DNA from 3 places in the Neobacillus sp. 114 genome. Region 1 is predicted to be linked to each of the others. Evidence: riboswitches for the same ligand, from Rfam matches in the RefSeq annotation. Region 1 holds a riboswitch; each other region holds the start of a gene.

What was found. Region 1 has a riboswitch for cobalamin ahead of QNN06_RS20735 (ribonucleoside-diphosphate reductase subunit alpha). Riboswitches for the same ligand answer to the same signal wherever they lie in the genome.
Region 2: another riboswitch for cobalamin. It lies ahead of QNN06_RS13005 (prenyltransferase/squalene oxidase repeat-containing protein); the one in region 1 lies ahead of QNN06_RS20735 (ribonucleoside-diphosphate reductase subunit alpha).
Region 3: another riboswitch for cobalamin. It lies ahead of QNN06_RS17005 (ABC transporter substrate-binding protein); the one in region 1 lies ahead of QNN06_RS20735 (ribonucleoside-diphosphate reductase subunit alpha).

The regions. Positions count from the first base shown of each region.
Region 1 covers NZ_CP126144.1:4,272,671-4,278,781, reverse strand. The annotation lists gene purU (formyltetrahydrofolate deformylase) at 1-659, shown strand, start outside; gene QNN06_RS20760 (hypothetical protein) at 769-906, shown strand; gene QNN06_RS20755 (hypothetical protein) at 942-1,088, shown strand; gene QNN06_RS20750 (LLM class flavin-dependent oxidoreductase) at 1,215-2,216, shown strand; gene QNN06_RS20745 (cysteine hydrolase family protein) at 2,456-2,989, shown strand; gene QNN06_RS20740 (OsmC family protein) at 3,268-3,720, shown strand; cobalamin riboswitch at 3,807-4,007, shown strand; gene QNN06_RS20735 (ribonucleoside-diphosphate reductase subunit alpha) at 4,144-6,111, shown strand, end outside.
Region 2 covers NZ_CP126144.1:2,644,062-2,650,172, reverse strand. The annotation lists gene QNN06_RS13020 (transglycosylase domain-containing protein) at 1-1,015, shown strand, start outside; gene QNN06_RS13015 (ECF transporter S component) at 1,032-1,613, opposite strand; gene QNN06_RS13010 (DUF4430 domain-containing protein) at 1,613-2,281, opposite strand; gene QNN06_RS13005 (prenyltransferase/squalene oxidase repeat-containing protein) at 2,284-3,579, opposite strand; cobalamin riboswitch at 3,716-3,908, opposite strand; gene ribH (6,7-dimethyl-8-ribityllumazine synthase) at 4,037-4,504, opposite strand; gene QNN06_RS12995 (bifunctional 3,4-dihydroxy-2-butanone-4-phosphate synthase/GTP cyclohydrolase II) at 4,523-5,716, opposite strand; gene ribE (riboflavin synthase) at 5,754-6,111, opposite strand, start outside.
Region 3 covers NZ_CP126144.1:3,485,425-3,491,535, reverse strand. The annotation lists gene QNN06_RS17015 (acyl-CoA dehydrogenase family protein) at 1-649, shown strand, start outside; gene trmL (tRNA (uridine(34)/cytosine(34)/5-carboxymethylaminomethyluridine(34)-2'-O)-methyltransferase TrmL) at 719-1,189, opposite strand; cobalamin riboswitch at 1,430-1,619, shown strand; gene QNN06_RS17005 (ABC transporter substrate-binding protein) at 1,788-2,768, shown strand; gene QNN06_RS17000 (FecCD family ABC transporter permease) at 2,765-3,805, shown strand; gene QNN06_RS16995 (ABC transporter ATP-binding protein) at 3,809-4,666, shown strand; gene QNN06_RS16990 (cobyrinic acid a,c-diamide synthase CobB) at 4,653-6,041, shown strand; gene cobT (nicotinate-nucleotide--dimethylbenzimidazole phosphoribosyltransferase) at 6,038-6,111, shown strand, end outside.

The sequences.
Region 1 (6,111 bases):
AACAGCAATTTGCAGAGATTGCTTCGAAGTTTTCAATGGAATGGAGCTTTAGACCGGTTTTTGAAGTGAAAAGAACGGCGATTTTTGTGTCAAAGGAATTGCACTGTTTGCTTGAACTCTTATGGGAATGGCAAAGCGGTGATTTGTTGACGGACATCGCTCTTGTCATCAGTAATCATGAAGAGGCTAGGGATGTGGTCGAAGGACTGAATATTCCGTTTTACTATATTCCTGCCAATAAAGACATTCGTGCGGAGGTTGAGGCCAAGCAACTGCAGCTCCTCAAAGAACATGACATTGATGTCATCGTGCTGGCCCGCTATATGCAAATTTTGACGCCAAACTTTGTGGCCGCGAATCCGAATAAAATTATCAACATCCACCATTCGTTCCTGCCAGCCTTTATTGGGGCTCGGCCATATGAACGGGCATATGGCCGCGGTGTAAAATTAATCGGGGCCACCTCCCATTATGTGACCAATGATTTGGACGAGGGGCCAATTATCGAGCAGGATATTGCCCGGGTTGACCACCGTTCGAATGTTGAGGCCCTAAAGAAAATCGGTCGTTCGATCGAGCGGAGTGTTTTAGCGCGTGCGGTCAAATGGCATTTAGATGACCGGGTTATTGTCCATGAGAATAAGACGATTGTCTTTTAATGCGAAGTTATAATTTTAAGCCATCCTGATTAGGTGGCTTTTTTGCGTTAGTCTGGAAGAATGAAGCTTTCAATTCAGTTCATAATAAGAACGTAAAGGAGTGATTTTCATGGATGAAAAATATAACACAAACAATGATGCAACGGTGGAATTAAAGAAGGCACTCAATAAAACCAAACCGCCGCAAAACCGGATGAGCGAAGCGGAGAGAAGAATGAAATATGGCGAAAAGGGAAATGAAGTTTAAACTTTCCTGAATCCTATAAAAAATAGAGGTGAAAAATGATGTCAGATAAGAATCCAATTGTGTATTCAGGAAAGGTTTTGGATCAAAGAAATACCTTGACTGGTCCAGACGATTCAGGAAAAACAGGTTATCCGAAACCTCCAAAGCATGTATCAATACAGCAGACGAATAATAACGATTAGTTTGAAGGTAAAGGGTGTCGGGATGGTTCGGCACCTTTTTCTTTTTGTATAAGCATTTAATTTTTGTTCCTAAACTGTCATTGTTACTATAGTAGTGTATCTGTTTAAAGAAAGGACTTATAAATAATGACAAATATTCATATACCAGTTTCCGTATTAAACCTTGCCCCAATTCGGGAAGGACAGGATTCGAAACAAGCGATTGATGAAATGATAGATTTAGCACAGTCAGTTGAAAAAATGGGATATAAACGCTATTGGATTGCCGAACATCACAATACCCCGACGCTGGTTAGTTCTGCAACAGCCATTTTAATAAAACATACGTTAGAACATACAAATGAAATTAGCGTGGGCTCAGGCGGGATTATGCTCCCGAATCACTCCCCTTTGGTAGTTGCTGAACAATTTGGAACAATGGCAACCATTTATCCGGGGCGGGTTGAACTTGGTCTCGGCCGCGCGCCTGGAACAGACATGATGACAGCAAATGCACTAAGACGTTCGAAAAATGATTCTGTCTTTACGTTTCCTGAAGATGTTAAAGCGTTGCAAACGTATTTTGGACCAGAAGACCAGCAAGGTTATGTGCGGGCATATCCTGGAGCAGGAACGAATATCCCTATTTATATTCTTGGTTCCTCGACGGATTCTGCTTATCTTGCTGCAAGTCTGGGTCTGCCTTATGTTTTTGCCTCCCACTTTGCGCCAAGATTTATGGAGGAGGCGATTTCGATATATCGCAGCCGATTCCAGCCGTCAGAGTATTTGGATAAACCATACATGATGGTTTGTTTAAACGTAGTTGCTGCGGAAACGGACGAAGAAGCAAGTTTCTTATCAACTACGATGCGACAATTTTCCCTAAACGTTGTTCGCGGTTCCCGCATGCCATTGCAGCCACCTGTTGAAAATATGGATCAAATTTGGACTCCAATGGAGAAGGAAATGGTGATGTCCATGTCGAGAATGACGATGTTGGGAAGTAAAGAGGCCGTCCGGGAGCAATTATCAGCATTCCAGGAAAAATATAATGTGGATGAACTTATGGCAGTGTCTTATATATATGATGTGGAAAAACAAAAACGATCGTATGAGATATTGAAGGAAATTGTGGACGGGAAATAGGTAAATGGAGGGAAGTGTCTTCTTAGAGGGTTCATGAGGACAGAACCAGTCAATAAATTTAGTAACTTGTCGTCAAAAGCCATTCAGGGAGCCACCTCAAAAAAACCGCAAATCTCTTTTGAGATATTTGCGGTTTTTTTATTATCAAATTTGTGTGAAAATTAAGGTAAATGATGTAAATGTAGTAATCGGTTGGATGTAAAAAAGACAAAAGAATTGCGAAAGGGGAATGAATTCTTATGGGAGCAGGAAAGTCAGCTTTATTGGTTATCGATGTGCAGTTAGGTCCAATTTGGGGGACCTATAAAAAGGATGAAACGGTTTCCGTGATACAAAAGATGATTGCTAAAGCAGAAAGTGAAAATGTCCCGATCGTTTATATTCAGTTTGAAGGTCCGGAGGGAGATTTGTTGGAAAGGGGGACTCAATTTTGGCAGTTTGCTTCCGGTATCACTCCGCGCGAACAGGATATCGTAATCCACAAACGGGCGGCGGATTCTTTTTATCAAACGGAATTACAAGAAGAGTTGCAAAATCGAGGTGTGACCAACCTAGTTGTGGTCGGAGTGAGAACGGAATTCTGCATTGATACGACTTGCCGTGCGGCCATATCACAAGGTTTTGATGTTACATTAGTTGAGGACGGTCATACCACTGTTGACGGATTTTATCCTGCCGAGCAAATAATAAATCACCATAATAGTACCCTAAGAGGGGTGAAAACTCCTGAATATCAGATTGCCGTTGTAAAGGCGGATGAGGTTAACTTTTAAATTAATAACTTTTTACGACGAATGTCTCGCTAAACATTACCGATTTTTCTGATTGTAGGGATTGTGGAGATGGGCTTAGGTATTTTGATCATGGCAGAGGATTCAAATCAATTGTTCCGCCGCCATCATAATCACCATACACATTGAGTGAAGAATGGAGGAGTTTTACATTAAAAAATGTAAGATTCCTTTTTGTCATTTTTTGCAGGGGTTTCGAAAATTTTGTTGAAAGGTTAATAAGGATGGTTCATAAAAAATGATAAAGGGGTATTTGCAAAATGGAAAGTTTTTACTTTAAAGTAAATGGCAGCTGGCATGGAGATCGGAATGGGAAGGGGCATATTCAGACAAACGGTGGTCTGGATATCGCTGTTTCGGCACCGGCGGATATGGAGGGTCCAGGAATCGGGTCAAATCCAGAGGAGCTGCTTATTTCTTCTTCCAATAATTGTTATATGATTACACTAGGGGCGATGCTGGGGAATCGAAAAATTGAGGTAGAAAAACTCGAGGTTGTTTCTGAGGGTGTAGTTGACAGGGAGGATGGCAAATTGAAGTTTAAACAAATTATCCATCGCCCAGTTTTTTATATTAATAGTGCCTCGGGGATCTCCCCAGAAAAATTGCTAGAGATTGCAGTCCGGGCCGAGAAAGCTTGCTTTATTTCGCAGACATTACGGCCAAGTATCGATATTTCAGTAGAGCCAAATGTTGTTGTTGATGGAAAATAATACTTGACCAAAAAATGAGCTTGTACTAATATTGATATTAGTTTTTCTATATATTGTTTTATTTGCAAAACTAAAAACTATATATTGTGTTAGCCTTAAAGGAAGACGCCGAACACGGCTTAATAGGGAATCCGGTGTGATGCCGGAACTGCCCCCGCAACTGTAAATGCTGACGAAATGAGCAAACCACTGTATAAGAAGGCTTATGAAAATAGGTGCTTATACGGGAAGGGCTCAGAGTAGAGTGATGCATAAGTCAGGAGACCTGTCTTTCTTAAGATGTTTCAACTTCTTCGGGGATTGAGAAGAGGAAACGACGGCGACAGAAAAAGAAGGCATGGTTTCGTTTTCTATTTTGTTGTTTGCTCGTTTCATCCGCTCGGATCCCCCCGAAGCGGATTTTTTATTTTTAGGGGGAAAACCATGACCACACAGGAAAAATCAGATTTACATGAAGTTTTAGAAACAATTAGGCAGGTCTCGGAGAAATATAATCTCGATACAACAGAGCTGCAAAAACAAATTAGGGAACTTGATATTTCCAAAAAAGAGGCAAATCAGCAGGCGTTATTATATGCAGTAAACCAAATTGCTATGGACCAGCCAGATTGGACTTTTATCGCTGCCCGGTTATATCTGTATGAACTCTATATAAATGCATCGGAAAACAGAGGGTATGATTCTTCATTAAAATACGGAGATTTTTACGGCTTAATTCAACATTTAACGAGAATAGGGATTTATTCTAGTGACCTATTAAATGTATATACCAAAGAGGAAATGGATGAATTAGCAGCAGATATAAACCCAGAGCGGGATGAGTTATTTAATTACATAGGGTTATTCTTATTGGCAGACCGTTACCTTGCCCGAGACCATAATCGAACCATTTTCGAACTACCGCAGGAACGTTTCATGATCATTGCCATGACAATCATGAAAAATGAGGACAAGGACCATCGATTAAAGCTTGTAAAGGAAGCCTACTGGGCACTGAGCAATTTATACATGACCGTTGCCACTCCTACCTTGGCGAATGCCGGAAAAAGCTTTGGCCAGCTTTCATCCTGCTTCATTGATACGGTGGACGATTCCCTTGATGGCATCTATTTAAACAATTGGGATATTGCCAGGTTAAGCAAAGATGGCGGTGGGATTGGGATTTACTTTGGAAAAGTCCGGGCACTGGGTTCTGATATTAAGAAATTCAAGGGAAATTCCTCTGGTGTTGTACCATGGATCAAACTAGTTAATGACACCGCAGTAAGTGTTGATCAATTAGGGCAGCGTCAGGGGGCGATTTCCGTTTATTTGGATTTATTCCATAAGGACTTGATGAACGGATTCCTGGATTTGAAAACGAACAACGGGGACGAACGCCGGAAAGCACATGATATTTTTACAGGTGTCTGCGTGCCCGATCTTTTTATGGAAAAACTGCAAGAGACCGATGGGACTGGCAGAAGCAGCGGCGAGTGGCATACCTTTTGTCCCCATCAAGTGAAGCAGGTGATGGGCTGGAAGGATGCCGATGGAAATCCACTTGGACTAGAGGATTTTTACGATGAAATTGACCGGAGATACTTTACGGAGAAATATAAAGAGGCTGTTAACCATCCTTTATTGCCGCGAAAAACGTATAGGGCTATGGATATTATGGCGCGAATCATGATGGTGCAATTGGAAACGGGCACGCCATATATGTTTTATCGGGATGAAGTCAACCGGCAAAATCCTAATAAACATCTATTAGGAAAGGGCCGCACCTCGATATTCTGCAGCAACCTTTGTACGGAAATCACGCAAAATATGTCGGCGACGAAAATTGTTAACGAATACCAGGATCAGGATGGAAATGCAGTTATTGTTCGTAAACCTGGAGATTTCGTGGTGTGTAATCTATCATCTATCAATCTAGCAAAAGCGGTGCCGGCTAAGGTAATGGAGCGTTTGGTCCGTATCCAGGTCAGAATGCTGGATAATGTCATTGATTTAAATACCATTTCGGTAGGACAGGCGCAGATGACGAATCAAAAATTCCGGGCTATCGGTCTCGGTACGTTTGGTTGGCATCATCTTTTAGCGCTGAAGGGGATCCACTGGGAATCTGATTCGGCCGTTGAATTTGCGGATGAGCTTTATGAGGAGATAGCCTATTATACCATCCGTTCCTCAATGGAATTGGCCCGAGAGAAGGGAGCCTACAGCAAGTTCCTTGGTTCGGAGTGGCAGACAGGCGAGTATTTTGTCCGGAAAAAGTATCGGTCTGATAGGTGGCTGGAGTTAAAAAGGGAGGTCGCACAATACGGTCTCCGGAATGGCTGGCTAATGGCTATCGCACCAAATTCATCAACGGCCAAGATTGGTGGTTCAACCGATGGAATTGACCCA
Region 2 (6,111 bases), 1.6 Mb from region 1:
CCGGGCGACGCAATTAAAGGCGCAGCCAGGTTCTTCAATCAAACCGTTGGCTGTCTATACAGCAGCTCTTGAGGAAGGTTATACTTATTCGTCAGAACTGGTGGATGAGCCGCTTACAATTGGCAATTACAAACCGGAAAATTTCACAAAAACATATCAGGGCAAGGTTCCATTGTATAAGGCTTTGGAAGACTCCTTAAATGTTCCGACCGTTTGGCTGTTGAATCAGGTAGGTTTAAACAAGGGACTTGATTCCTTGAAACGTTTCGGTATTCCTATAGAAAAAGAAGATAGAAATCTAGCGGTCGCACTTGGTGGGATGAGTAAAGGCGTTTCCCCTCTGCAGATGGCCAATGCTTACACAGTTTTTCCAAATGGCGGGAAGCGTCAGGACAGCCATTTGATTACAAAAATTGTCGGCCCAACAGACAATATTATTGCTGAACGGGAAGCTAAAACAACCAAAGTGACCTCCAAAAAGGTGGCAAATGAAATGACCTCCATTCTTCTAAATGTGGTTGAATCTGGAACAGGTCAAAAAGCCCGCATCCCAGGAGTACAAATTGCCGGAAAAACCGGTTCAACCCAGCTTCCGTTTGCTGATATAAACGGCACGAAGGATCAGTGGATGGTCGGCTATACGCCCAATCTGGTAGGTGCCATTTGGATTGGTTTTGACCAAACCGACCGCCAGCACTACCTGCCAAGCTCAAGTTCGGCAAATGTCGTTCCTATTTTTAAAGAAATCATGAGAACATCAACAGCCTCTCTTCCTAAAGAAAATTTTGAGGTTGTGTCCATAAATGCTAAGCTAGCCGGGGAAACAAACCCCGCATCAAACATACAAGACCAAGCAGAAGAAATTGGTAAAGAATTAAATGAAAATGCCAAGAAGATTGGGAAATCGATTAAAGAACAAGCACCTGAATGGAAAAAAGGTTTTGAGGAAGTTCTTTATAATGTTGGCGAAAAAGTCGATTCGTTGATTCAAAAACTGCAGAGTATGCAAAAATAGCACGCCGTTTGGCGTGCTATTTATTATCTGTTAACTCAATTGGGTCTTGATGAAATGTTTTTTCCTTATGCCTTTGTAAAAGCTTTAGCAGGACTGGACCAAGGGTTAAATAAAACAAAAAGTTGCCGGCCGCATGATATAAATCAAACGGGATCCCTCTTAAGTAGTAGACCCAAAAAGCAGCCGGGCCGCCAATGATGAAGACGTTTAAGGATACCATAAATCCAAAAAACAGCCCGGTAAATCCGGCGTATACCGATAAAAGTAGATGCGGGATTTTTTCATAAAATCTTCCGATCATGCCCGATAGAACGGCAACTGTCCCCCAAGCAATCAGCTGCATGATAACAAAGGGGCCGAAGCCTAACACAAGATTTGAACCTAATACAGTAAGAACAGCAATAATCAGCCCAAACCGCACCCCATAAATCAAGGCAGAGCAAATAATAATAACCGTTGATGGCTGGACGTTTGGAATCATCCCCATATAAATCCTGCCTACAATACTCAAGGTTGCTAAACACGCCATTAAGGTCATATTCCTTAAAGTAAAAAGTTGCCGTATCTTGGGCTTAAAAACGGAGTGAATACTCGTCATCACTTATCCTCCCTGTAATCGACGACATAATTCCACTCAATCGTGTCGCCCGGATTAACATCCTTTACGCCGGATGATCGGTCTCCTTTAACTCCATTTATTCTGTAGCTCCATCCGCTGTATGGTCCTTTATCAAACTCATGCCAGCCGCCAATGCCTTTTGTATAGAGCGTGGCACCCGTACCAGTGGTATCCAGCTTTATGCCGGCCTCCTGACAGACCTGCTTCAAAACATCGGCAGCTTTCGTTTGGTCATTTATTTCAACTTTTCTTGGTGCGATTAAATAGCCATCAGGTGTCTTTACTGAAACAGTTACTGTGTCTTGCTTTTTCTCTTCCACCTGTGCAGATGCTGGTGCCGTGCTGCTTGCTGCCTGTTGCGTTACCGTTGAGGTTTGTTTTACTGGCTGAGTAGTTATTACTTTTACTGTTGAATTTTTTCCAGCGGTATCAGATGACGTTGCTTCTGCATTGGAAACAATCCCTTCCACATTCTCAACTGTTTCGGCAGCGGTTTGCTGATCCTGCTGAACTTGTTTAACCTGAGGGGTGGTTGTTGTTGTTGTAATCGTTTTGCCCGGAGTATAGCCATATATAGCATAGCCAATCCCACCGATTACCAAGAGCCATGATGCAATATCACCGATGATTTTCTGCCAGCCTTTCATGCTTACACCCCCAAGAACTTTCTTCTAAGAACTAAAGCCAGTGCCCCAATAAATGCAGTAGTGCCCCCTACCTTGAGGTTATTGGAATTGAAGGTACCACTTTCTTTTTCAACTTTCACCTCAACTTTGGGTTCGCCTGCTGCTGTTTGAATCGCTGCTGGCTGCTGGACGACAATCACTTGCGGCTGTGAAGATGTATTTCCTGTAGTTCCTGCTGCGCCGGCATTATTGTTCGTAATGATTTCCCTAATTACCTCTTTCGTTGACTCTGAGACAGGTAATTTAGAAACGTCTGTAGTAGGTGTGACAGTCACGTAATTATTGTTGTTTACGACCGTTGGTGTTGGAGCAGGTATAGTCGGCTGTGATGGTACAGGCTCCTCATTCACTTGATATGGAAAACTAAAAAGTTGGTCTCCAGATTTAAATTTATCGTAAGCTACTAAAGCTTGAAAAACCTGCTCTGTTGCAAAACTATTCTCTGCCGTTTCGGATTTCATCCATTTATAGCCGCCATTTCCTATTTCATAGGTAAATAGATGATTAACAGGATTTTTTCCATCCTTAGTGAATTCAGTGGAAGTCGGGTCTACCCCAATAGAGGAAAGTCCAATTACCACCTGGGCCGTTGAAGATGAGTTTTCTCCCCAATTATCAAAACCGCCATTAGCCGTTTCAACCGCTTTTAAATAAGAGACGGCACTATTGATGTCTGCTTTGACAACACCATCTGACTTATGCTTGCCTAAAGCAGTCAGCACCATTCCAGTTGTATCCGGATCAGCTTGTTCACTTGTTGATCCAGCCCAGTTCCAGCCACCGGCAGTTGAATCCATAGTTGTAATCTTGGCGATAAGTTTATCTTTTGTCCATAAAGCATCAGCTGGGATAGTGTAATCTGCACTATCTAATGCAATTAATGCATATACATAGGCAGTAAATGCGTTCAAGGATGTATCACTGTAAGCCTTTTTTATTAAGTCTTGCCCCTCAAAATTAGCCGGATCTGCCCCTAAAGCACGAACAGCCAGGATAGTTTTATGAAGCTCCGTTCCTTTTAAATCAGTTCCATTTACCCTGCTTTTCAGCTTCATTAGATAGTCTTGCTTGTTTGCTGATGTCAATTTCCCTGCTTTTGATAGAGAAATAGCCAGCCAATCTGAATTTAGCTCTCCAGCCTGAACATGTTCGGCAGTAGAGGCAATCTCTGTGCTGACATCCTCAGCTGCATAAGCATTGTAAGGTACCGCCAGCGCCAGTGCTCCCGCAATAACCATCAATTTTGTTGCTTTTCTCATTATTTCTCTCTCCCTTTCTATCTTTACCCCAAAATTGGCATAAAAAAATCCTCCTATCAACTAGGAGGAGGTGTTATGTATGCTAAGTAACAAACGAGTGACGTTTCCTGCTTAACACTCTCCTATCCACGTAGGCAATTGTGTTTAAAAGCAGGCAGGTTTCCTGGCTCATGGTCATTGCTTCCTATGTCTTCCCATCTTTTGCGACAGTGACATCGTATAGGTTGCTCCCATTTACAGTGGCGGGACCGCGTTGGCTTTTAACCAACTTCCCTATTAAGCTAAGAGTCTTGTGTTAAGACTTTAGCACCTGTTTTTTAAAGATTATTTTTTTATGCTGTTATTATTATAGTAAAAGTCTGGTTCATTTGTACATGTTTTTGTTTTTGCTTTCATTTTTTTACTGAATTAAACAAGCAGGGAGCAACCCTAAAAAAGGTGCCCCCTAGGCTTGCTATTATTCAAAATTTCTTGTTAGGTTTGCCATTTCGATGGCGCCAGAAGCAGCTTCCCAGCCTTTGTTGCCTGCTTTTGTACCAGCCCGCTCGATTGCCTGCTCGATTGAATCTGTGGTTAATACCCCAAAAATAACCGGAATGCCAGTGTCAAGCGTGATGCGGGATACTCCCTTTGCCACTTCATTACACACGAAATCAAAATGTGGTGTGGAACCGCGGATAACTGTACCAAGTGTGATAACTGCATCATATTTTTTGCTGTCAGCCATTTTTTTAGCGATTAATGGAATCTCAAATGCGCCTGGAACCCACGCGACATCCACATCAGCCTCATTCACTCCATGGCGCTTTAAAGCATCCTGTGCGCCAGACAATAATTTGCTTGTAATAAATTCATTAAAACGTCCAACTACGATTCCGACTTTCAGTCCTGTACCAACTAAGTTTCCTTCAAAAATATGTCCCATTTCTATTCCTCCGTATTTTTAATAATGAAGCAGATGACCTAATTTATCATGTTTGGTTTTTAAATAGCTTTCGTTTTCGGGTCTCATTTCCATTTGCAGCGGTACCCGCTCGACGACTTCCAGGTCATAGCCCTTGAGGCCCTTAATTTTACGCGGATTATTCGTTAATAACATCATTTTTCTGATGCCAAGATCTCTTAAAATTTGTGCACCAATTCCGTAATCCCTTAAATCAGGCTTAAAGCCAAGTTTTTCATTTGCTTCTACCGTATCGTAGCCTTGTTCCTGAAGCTGATAGGCCTTCATTTTGTTAAGGAGGCCAATGCCTCTGCCTTCCTGGCGCATATACAACAGCACACCATTGCCGGCTTGTTCAATCTGCATCAGGGCGGCGTGGAGCTGCGGACCGCAGTCACAGCGGTAAGATCCAAAAACATCACCCGTTAAGCATTCCGAATGAACCCTGACCAGAATTGGCTTTTCCGGGTCAATTTCACCTTTAATGAGAGCAACATGCTCTTTGTCGTCTACCATATTTGAATACCCGATTGCTTTAAAATCGCCATATTCAGTCGGCAGCTTGATTTCAACTTCCCGCTTTACCAATTTATCCTTCTGATTTCGATATTCAATCAGATCTTTGATCGTAATCATTTTCAGGCCCAGCTTATCGGCGATTTTTCTAAGCTGCGGTACCCGGGCCATCGTCCCGTCTTCATTCATGATTTCACAAATGACGCCAGCTGGCTTGGCTCCAGATAGTTTTGCAAGATCTACTGCTGCTTCTGTGTGACCTGTTCTTCTAAGGACGCCGCCTTTTTTAGCAATAAGCGGAAAAACATGACCAGGTCGTTTAAAATCGGCAGCTTTTGACTGAGGGTTAATTAAATTCATGATTGTCGCGGACCGTTCAAAGGCCGAAATACCCGTTGTAGCATTTTTATGATCAATGCTGACTGTAAAAGCAGTCCCATGCGGGTCGGTATTGTTAGCTACCATCGGCATTAAATCCAGTTTTTTTGCTAATTCTTCCTCAATCGGAACACAGACAAGGCCTCTCCCATGCGTTACCATCAAATTGATAACCTCAGGAGTCGTTTTTTCAGCAAGCGCTATGAAATCTCCTTCATTTTCCCTGTCCTCATCGTCGCAAACAATGATAACCTTCCCTTGTTTCAATTCTTCGATTGCTTCTTCAATCCTGTCAAACATGCTGTATCACTCCTTTGTTCAGTTTTTTCATGCAATATTATAAAAATCCATTCGCTTCTAAAAATTGGGCCGTAATACCTGATTGGCCTTTAGGCTTCTGATTGTTCGAAAAATTATTCATAAAATGAGCGACATATTTGCCAATCATATCGCATTCTAAATTTACAATCTCACCCTGTCCTTTGATACCGACCACGGTTTCCGACATCGTATGGGGAATCAACGATAATGTAAACGAGTTTTCGGTCACTCCAAATACCGTTAAGCTTGTCCCATCCACTGTTATAGAGCCTTTATAAATGATGTATTTCAATATTTCCGGCTCGGCCTCAATTTCATAATACACAGCATTTTCAAGCGCATTTTTGCTTTTAATAACCCCGGTGCCATCGATA
Region 3 (6,111 bases), 790 kb from region 1:
TATCATAAATGGCAGTTTGCCTAGTGTTTCAAATTTGAAGGACGATCACTGGTTTGTTATCCTAGCATCTCTAAATCACCACCAGCGAATAATGTGTATGATACCTGTAAAAATTGAAGGTTTAGCGTTAGAAAGTAAAACAAATTTTGTTGGTATAAATGGTAGTGCAACTTACTCTTGTTCCTTGCATAATGTGTACGTTCCAGATGATTGGATTATCGCCGAAGAAGCAGACTCATTTATACAAAAAGTACGACCAACATTAGCACTCTACCAAATTCCTTTGGGAATAGGAGTATCTTATGCTTCTCTTAAATCTATGGAAGAGTGTTATTCCAGGGATGTAGAAGTTAATCAACATTTAAAACCGCAGCCAAAGGAATTGATTGAAGAACTACAGTGCATCCGCGAAAAAGCATATAAACTTGCAAATACTTTAGATCTATCGCTTATTTGGAAGGAAATATTGTTAACACGATTAGAAATAGCTAAATTGACCTTGAAAGTGGTCCATGCCGACATGCTCTATTCCGGTGGCCAAGCTTATTTACAAGGGAGTGCACCATTTAGAAGGCTGAGAGAAGCTTACTTTTTAGTAAATCTTAGTCCAACAATCAAGCATTTAGAGATGATTAAGTTAGGTGGATAATAATTTTTTTAAATAATATTTAACTTAGTTTAAACAATTAAACAAAATCTTCCAGTTAGGAAGATTTTGTTATTTTAAATTAGGAAATCCCTGCTGTCGCAAAGCCTCATACACCAATATCGCAGCTGTATTCGAGAGGTTCAGTGAACGAACATGGTCATTCATTGGTATTCTCAAAAAGTGATCTTTATGTGTTCTTAGTAAATCTTTTGGTAAACCCGTTGTTTCTTTTCCAAACATAAAATAATGTTCCTTTGAAACATCGCTGAAATCAAAGGATGAATGTGCTGTTTCACCAAACGTTTCAATATAGTAAAACTCACCATGATTTTTTGAAAAAAAGTCATCCAATGAGTCATAATACGTTATGTTTACAGACTGCCAGAAATCTAAACCAGCTTGTTTTATCATTTTTTCATCTGTTGAAAAGCCAAGCGGCCGTATTAAATGCAAGGCTGTATCCGTTGCGGCACACGTCCGTGCAATATTTGCCGTATTAGACGGAATTTCTGGTTGATATAGTACAACATGTATTGCCAAGAATGGTCACCTCTTACTTTCTTTTACCCTACAAATTATAGCATACAGTTTGTGAAGAAATGTACTTTGTAAAAGGGTCTTTTATAAATGTGCATTTGAAATTCTTCAAGTTTAGTTTGTGGATCCATTTATGTTTACCGGCGATACAGGTCTATTCTAATCTTATATCGCAAAACCAAATATTTGCTTATCATGAAGTATTTGCTATAATACTAGTTGAGTAATTTGCTTGACCAATTGAATCTTACATAGCTAGTAGGTGCCTTATCATTGGATAAGGTTAAAAGGGAAGTCGGTGAGAATCCGGCGCGGTCCCGCCACTGTTATTCGGGGATAACCTCGCAGTACCACTGTTCCAACTTAGGAATGGGAAGGAGAGGAAGTCACGTTACCCGTAAGCCAGGAAACCTGCCTATTAAGCTTGCCAACGAAATCCTTCGTGGAAAAGGATCGGCATAATCAGTATAAATATATTTATTTTTTCTGATTTCGCGCGCCCTGTTTCCGAATGGAAGCAGGGCTTTTTTCGTTGTTATGGGAAAGACTTCAAGATATCAAGCTCATCTCGAACTATAAACGAAGGGAAGAGAATTGAGTAATGAGAAAGTTTTTGGCATTAATTTTGACTGTATTGATGATGGTGACAATCAGCGCATGTGGGACATCAAAAGAATCTTCAGGTGCTGATAAAAAACAAAAATCCGAAACAGCAACTGAAGAGGTAAAGGTTAAAGAAACAGTTTACCCGCTTACAGTGAAGGATGCAACGGGTGCTGAATTAACTTTTGATAAGGCACCGGAACGTATTGTATCTACCTCTCCATCAGAAACGGAAATTCTTTTCGCTCTAGGCCTGGGCGATAAAATTTTTGGTGTATCTGATTATGATGATTACCCTAAAGAAGCAACGACAAAGCCAAAAGTAGGCGGGGTGACTAAGCCAAATGAGGAAGCCATTATTGCTGCTAATCCGGATTTAGTAATCGGTGGCATTTCCATGAAAAATGATATTGCTGAGAAATTTCGTGGTTTAGACCTTAAGTTATATAAAACTGAGCCGAAAAAGATGGAGGATATTTTAAATAATATTATCCAAATTGGCATCATAACAGATACTCAGGAAAAAGCAGAGGAACTAGTGGCTAAAATGAAGGAAGATATTCGCACTGTCACAGAAGCTGCTGCAAAAATTAAGGAAGAAGATAAGAAAAAAGTCTATATTGAATTTTCTCCAGGCTGGACGGTTGGCAAGGGTGAATTTATGGATGAACTGATTACGCTGGCTGGCGGCGTTAATATTGCTTCAGATCTGGAAGGCTGGAATGCCATCAATGAAGAGAAGATCATTCAGGATAACCCGGATGTCATTTTGTATTCCGCTAATGTTGTTGATGATAAGTCTGGCAAACCGCTAGAGGAATTAATTAAATCTAGAAGTGGCTGGGATAAGATTACAGCCATTCAAGAAGGTCGACTGACGGGGATTGAAGGAAATATTATGTCCAGACCCGGACCAAGAATAACAGATGCACTGAAGCAAATTGCTGTGGCAATTTATCCGGAATCGTTTAAGAAATGAAAAGAAGATTAGCAATATGGGGGGGAGCGGGTTTCGTTCTCCTGCTTTTCTCAGTGGTCATTAGTTTATCGCTTGGTACTGCTAATCTAGCTCTTTCGCAAGTTTGGGGAATTCTCTTGCACCAGCTGCCTTTTTTACAAAGTCTCATAGATTCCAACTGGCCTGAATCAGCTGAGCAAATCATTTTAAAAGTTCGTTTGCCACGGGTTTTTCTTGCCATTCTTGTTGGAGCATGCTTATCACTTGCTGGTGCTGGCTTTCAAGGAGTGTTGCGCAACCCGTTAGCTGACCCGTATACATTAGGGGTAGCATCTGGGTCAGCGGTAGGTGCTGCTTTCATAATTCTATTCGGGTTTCATACTAGTTTATTTGGTATTTGGACCATACCACTGGTTGCATTTATGACAGGCCTGATTAGTTTGCTTGTTGTACTCCGTTTAGCAAATGTACATGGAAAGTTTAAAGTAGAAACAATCATTTTATCTGGGGTTGTCGTTTCTGCTTTTCTTGGATCACTTGTTTCCTTTATGGTGTCATTGTCAGATCAGGTGGTGAATGAAATCGTCTTTTGGCTGATGGGGAGTTTAGCCTTAAGAGGTTGGTCATTTACCTTTGTGCTCATGCCTTATTTAGCAATTGGAATAGTGGTGTTGCTGTCATATGGACGTACATTAAATTTATTTGCATTAGGAGAGCGGCAGGCAGCCCATTTGGGTGTCAACATTAAACGTACACGGCTCGTTGTGTTGGTCGTTTCCACCCTAATCACCTCTGCCGCAGTGTCAATTGTAGGAACGATTGGTTTTGTCGGGCTTGTCGTCCCACACTTAGTGAGGCTAATAGTTGGGCCGGATTACCGATTATTACTGCCATTGTCCGTGATATTTGGTGCCATATATGTCCTTTGGGCAGATACGATTGCCCGTACATTACTTAGCCCAACGGAGATTCCGCTCGGGGTTGTGACCGCATTTCTTGGCGCTCCATTCTTTGCGTACTTGCTTCGTAGAAATAAGCAAATGACAGGGGGAAGTTGATGGATGTTTATTGAAGTGGAAAGCTTAAGTAAACGGTTTGACAACCAGTCTGTGCTTGATGAAATTAGCTTTTCTGTGAAACGTGGAGAATGCTTGGGGATCATTGGACCGAACGGTAGCGGCAAGTCTACATTGTTAAAGCTATTGTCGGGAGTGGATCGTGCAACAGCCGGAAGAATTGAATTAAATGGGAAACGGATTGAACTTTATACACGCAAGGAACTAGCCAAATGGTTGGCAGTATTGCAGCAGGAATCTCTACCTCCAATTGGATTTACAGTAAGAGAGGTTATAGAAATGGGGAGGTTTCCTTTTCAAAATTGGCTCGGTGAAGAAAAAACAGAGATTGAACCACTAATCGATTCCATTATAGAGAAAATGGGGTTATCTGAGTTAAGTGATCGCCTGCTTGAAAGCCTTAGCGGGGGCGAGCGGCAGCGAGTAGCTCTTGGAAAGACAATGGCACAGCAGCCAAAGCTTCTGATGCTTGATGAACCGACCACCTATCTCGATATTGGTCATCAGGTACTTTTGATGGATCGGATTCGAGAATGGCAGCAAGAAGATGATCTGACCGTAATCGCGGTTCTGCATGATTTAAATATAGCTGCACTGTATTGTAATCGGTTGCTCCTGTTACATAATGGGAGAGTAGTAGCGGCTGGAGCTCCAAAGCACATCATTCGAGCAGATTTGATTCAACACATCTACGGTACTACACCCATTGTAATGGAACACCCTGTTTTTGGAGTACCACAAATTATCCTTCAAGGAGAAAGTATAGCGCAGCGTACACTTTCTATGAAGAGTGGTAAAGAAGGAATCAGCAGAAAGCGGAGGAATGGCTATGTCCATCAATAGAATTGTAGTTGCAGGTACGGGAAGCGGTGTTGGAAAAACAACACTGACAATTGGTTTAATGTCAGCGTTAATCAAGCGTGGTTTAACGGTTCAAGGCTTTAAATGCGGACCTGACTATATTGACCCTTCTTATCATACAGCTGTCACCAATCGAGTTTCTCGTAATTTAGACAGTTGGATGCTTACACATGATAGAGTTTTGGATATTTTTACGCATGGAAGTCGTGAAGCTGATATTTCGATTATAGAAGGAGTTATGGGATTTTTTGATGGGAAAAGTCCGGAAACGAATGAAGGAAGTACTGCAGAGATTAGTATAATAACCAAAAGTCCGGTATTGCTTGTTGTCAATTGTGAAAGTATGGCCCGAAGTGCAGCAGCGATTGTGAAGGGTTTTCAAATGTTTGCAGAAGGGCCAAATATTGCAGCAGTAATTGCCAACAAAGTTGGGAGTGAAGGTCATTTTCAGCTTGTCAAAAAAGCGATTGAACAAGAATGTCATGTTCCTGTTATCGGCTACTTGAAACGAGAGCTAGACATTGAAATCCCAGAAAGACATCTTGGACTTATTCCTTCCATTGAACGAGGAGAACTTACACCATTTTTCGATAAATTAGGAGACTTGGTTTTAGAGACGATTGATATGGACAAGCTACTTGAATTAGCTGAAGCTGAGCCGCTAACTGTAAGTGAAACATCCTCCATGTTTGAACAGAAGGAAGAAAAAATCATGAAAATGGCAGTTGCAAAGGATGAAGCCTTTAATTTCTATTATCCTGAGAATCTAGAAATGTTGGAAGCAAATGGTGTAGAGATTGTATATTTTTCACCTTTGGCTAATGAAGAACTGCCAAAAGATGTTGATGGCCTTTATATAGGAGGAGGCTTCCCGGAGGAATTCGCTCATGTGCTGGAATGTAATGTAAAGACAAAGAATTCTATCAAGAATTCAATTGAAGCTGGATTGCCTACTCTTGCTGAATGTGGCGGGTTCATGTATTTAACCGAGTCCATTGAAACGACGAAAAAGAAGAAGTATCAAATGATTGGGGTAATCCCAGGCAAGGTACAAATGAAAACATCTTTGCAAGCTTTAGGGTACAGAGAGATTAGTGGTCTAAATGACAATTTTATTCTAAAAAACCAAAGTGCAAGAGGGCATGAATTTCATTATTCCTCCTTTTTGCCTAACGAAGAGAAGCTCCCACATGCCTATGAAACGAAAGGGATGCGGGGTGTAAGCAAGGAAGGATATCTACAGCACAATTTAGTAGCTGGCTACACTCATTTTCACTTTGGCTCGAATCCGGCGCTGGTTGAGAATTGGATTGAAAAATGTTTGGAGTTTAAAGCTAGTAAGGGGAGAATAGGATGAAACAACTTTTCGAATCGATTCCAAAAGTTAATAAGGAAATGGGCAGACAGGTTAGTGAATATATTAATAC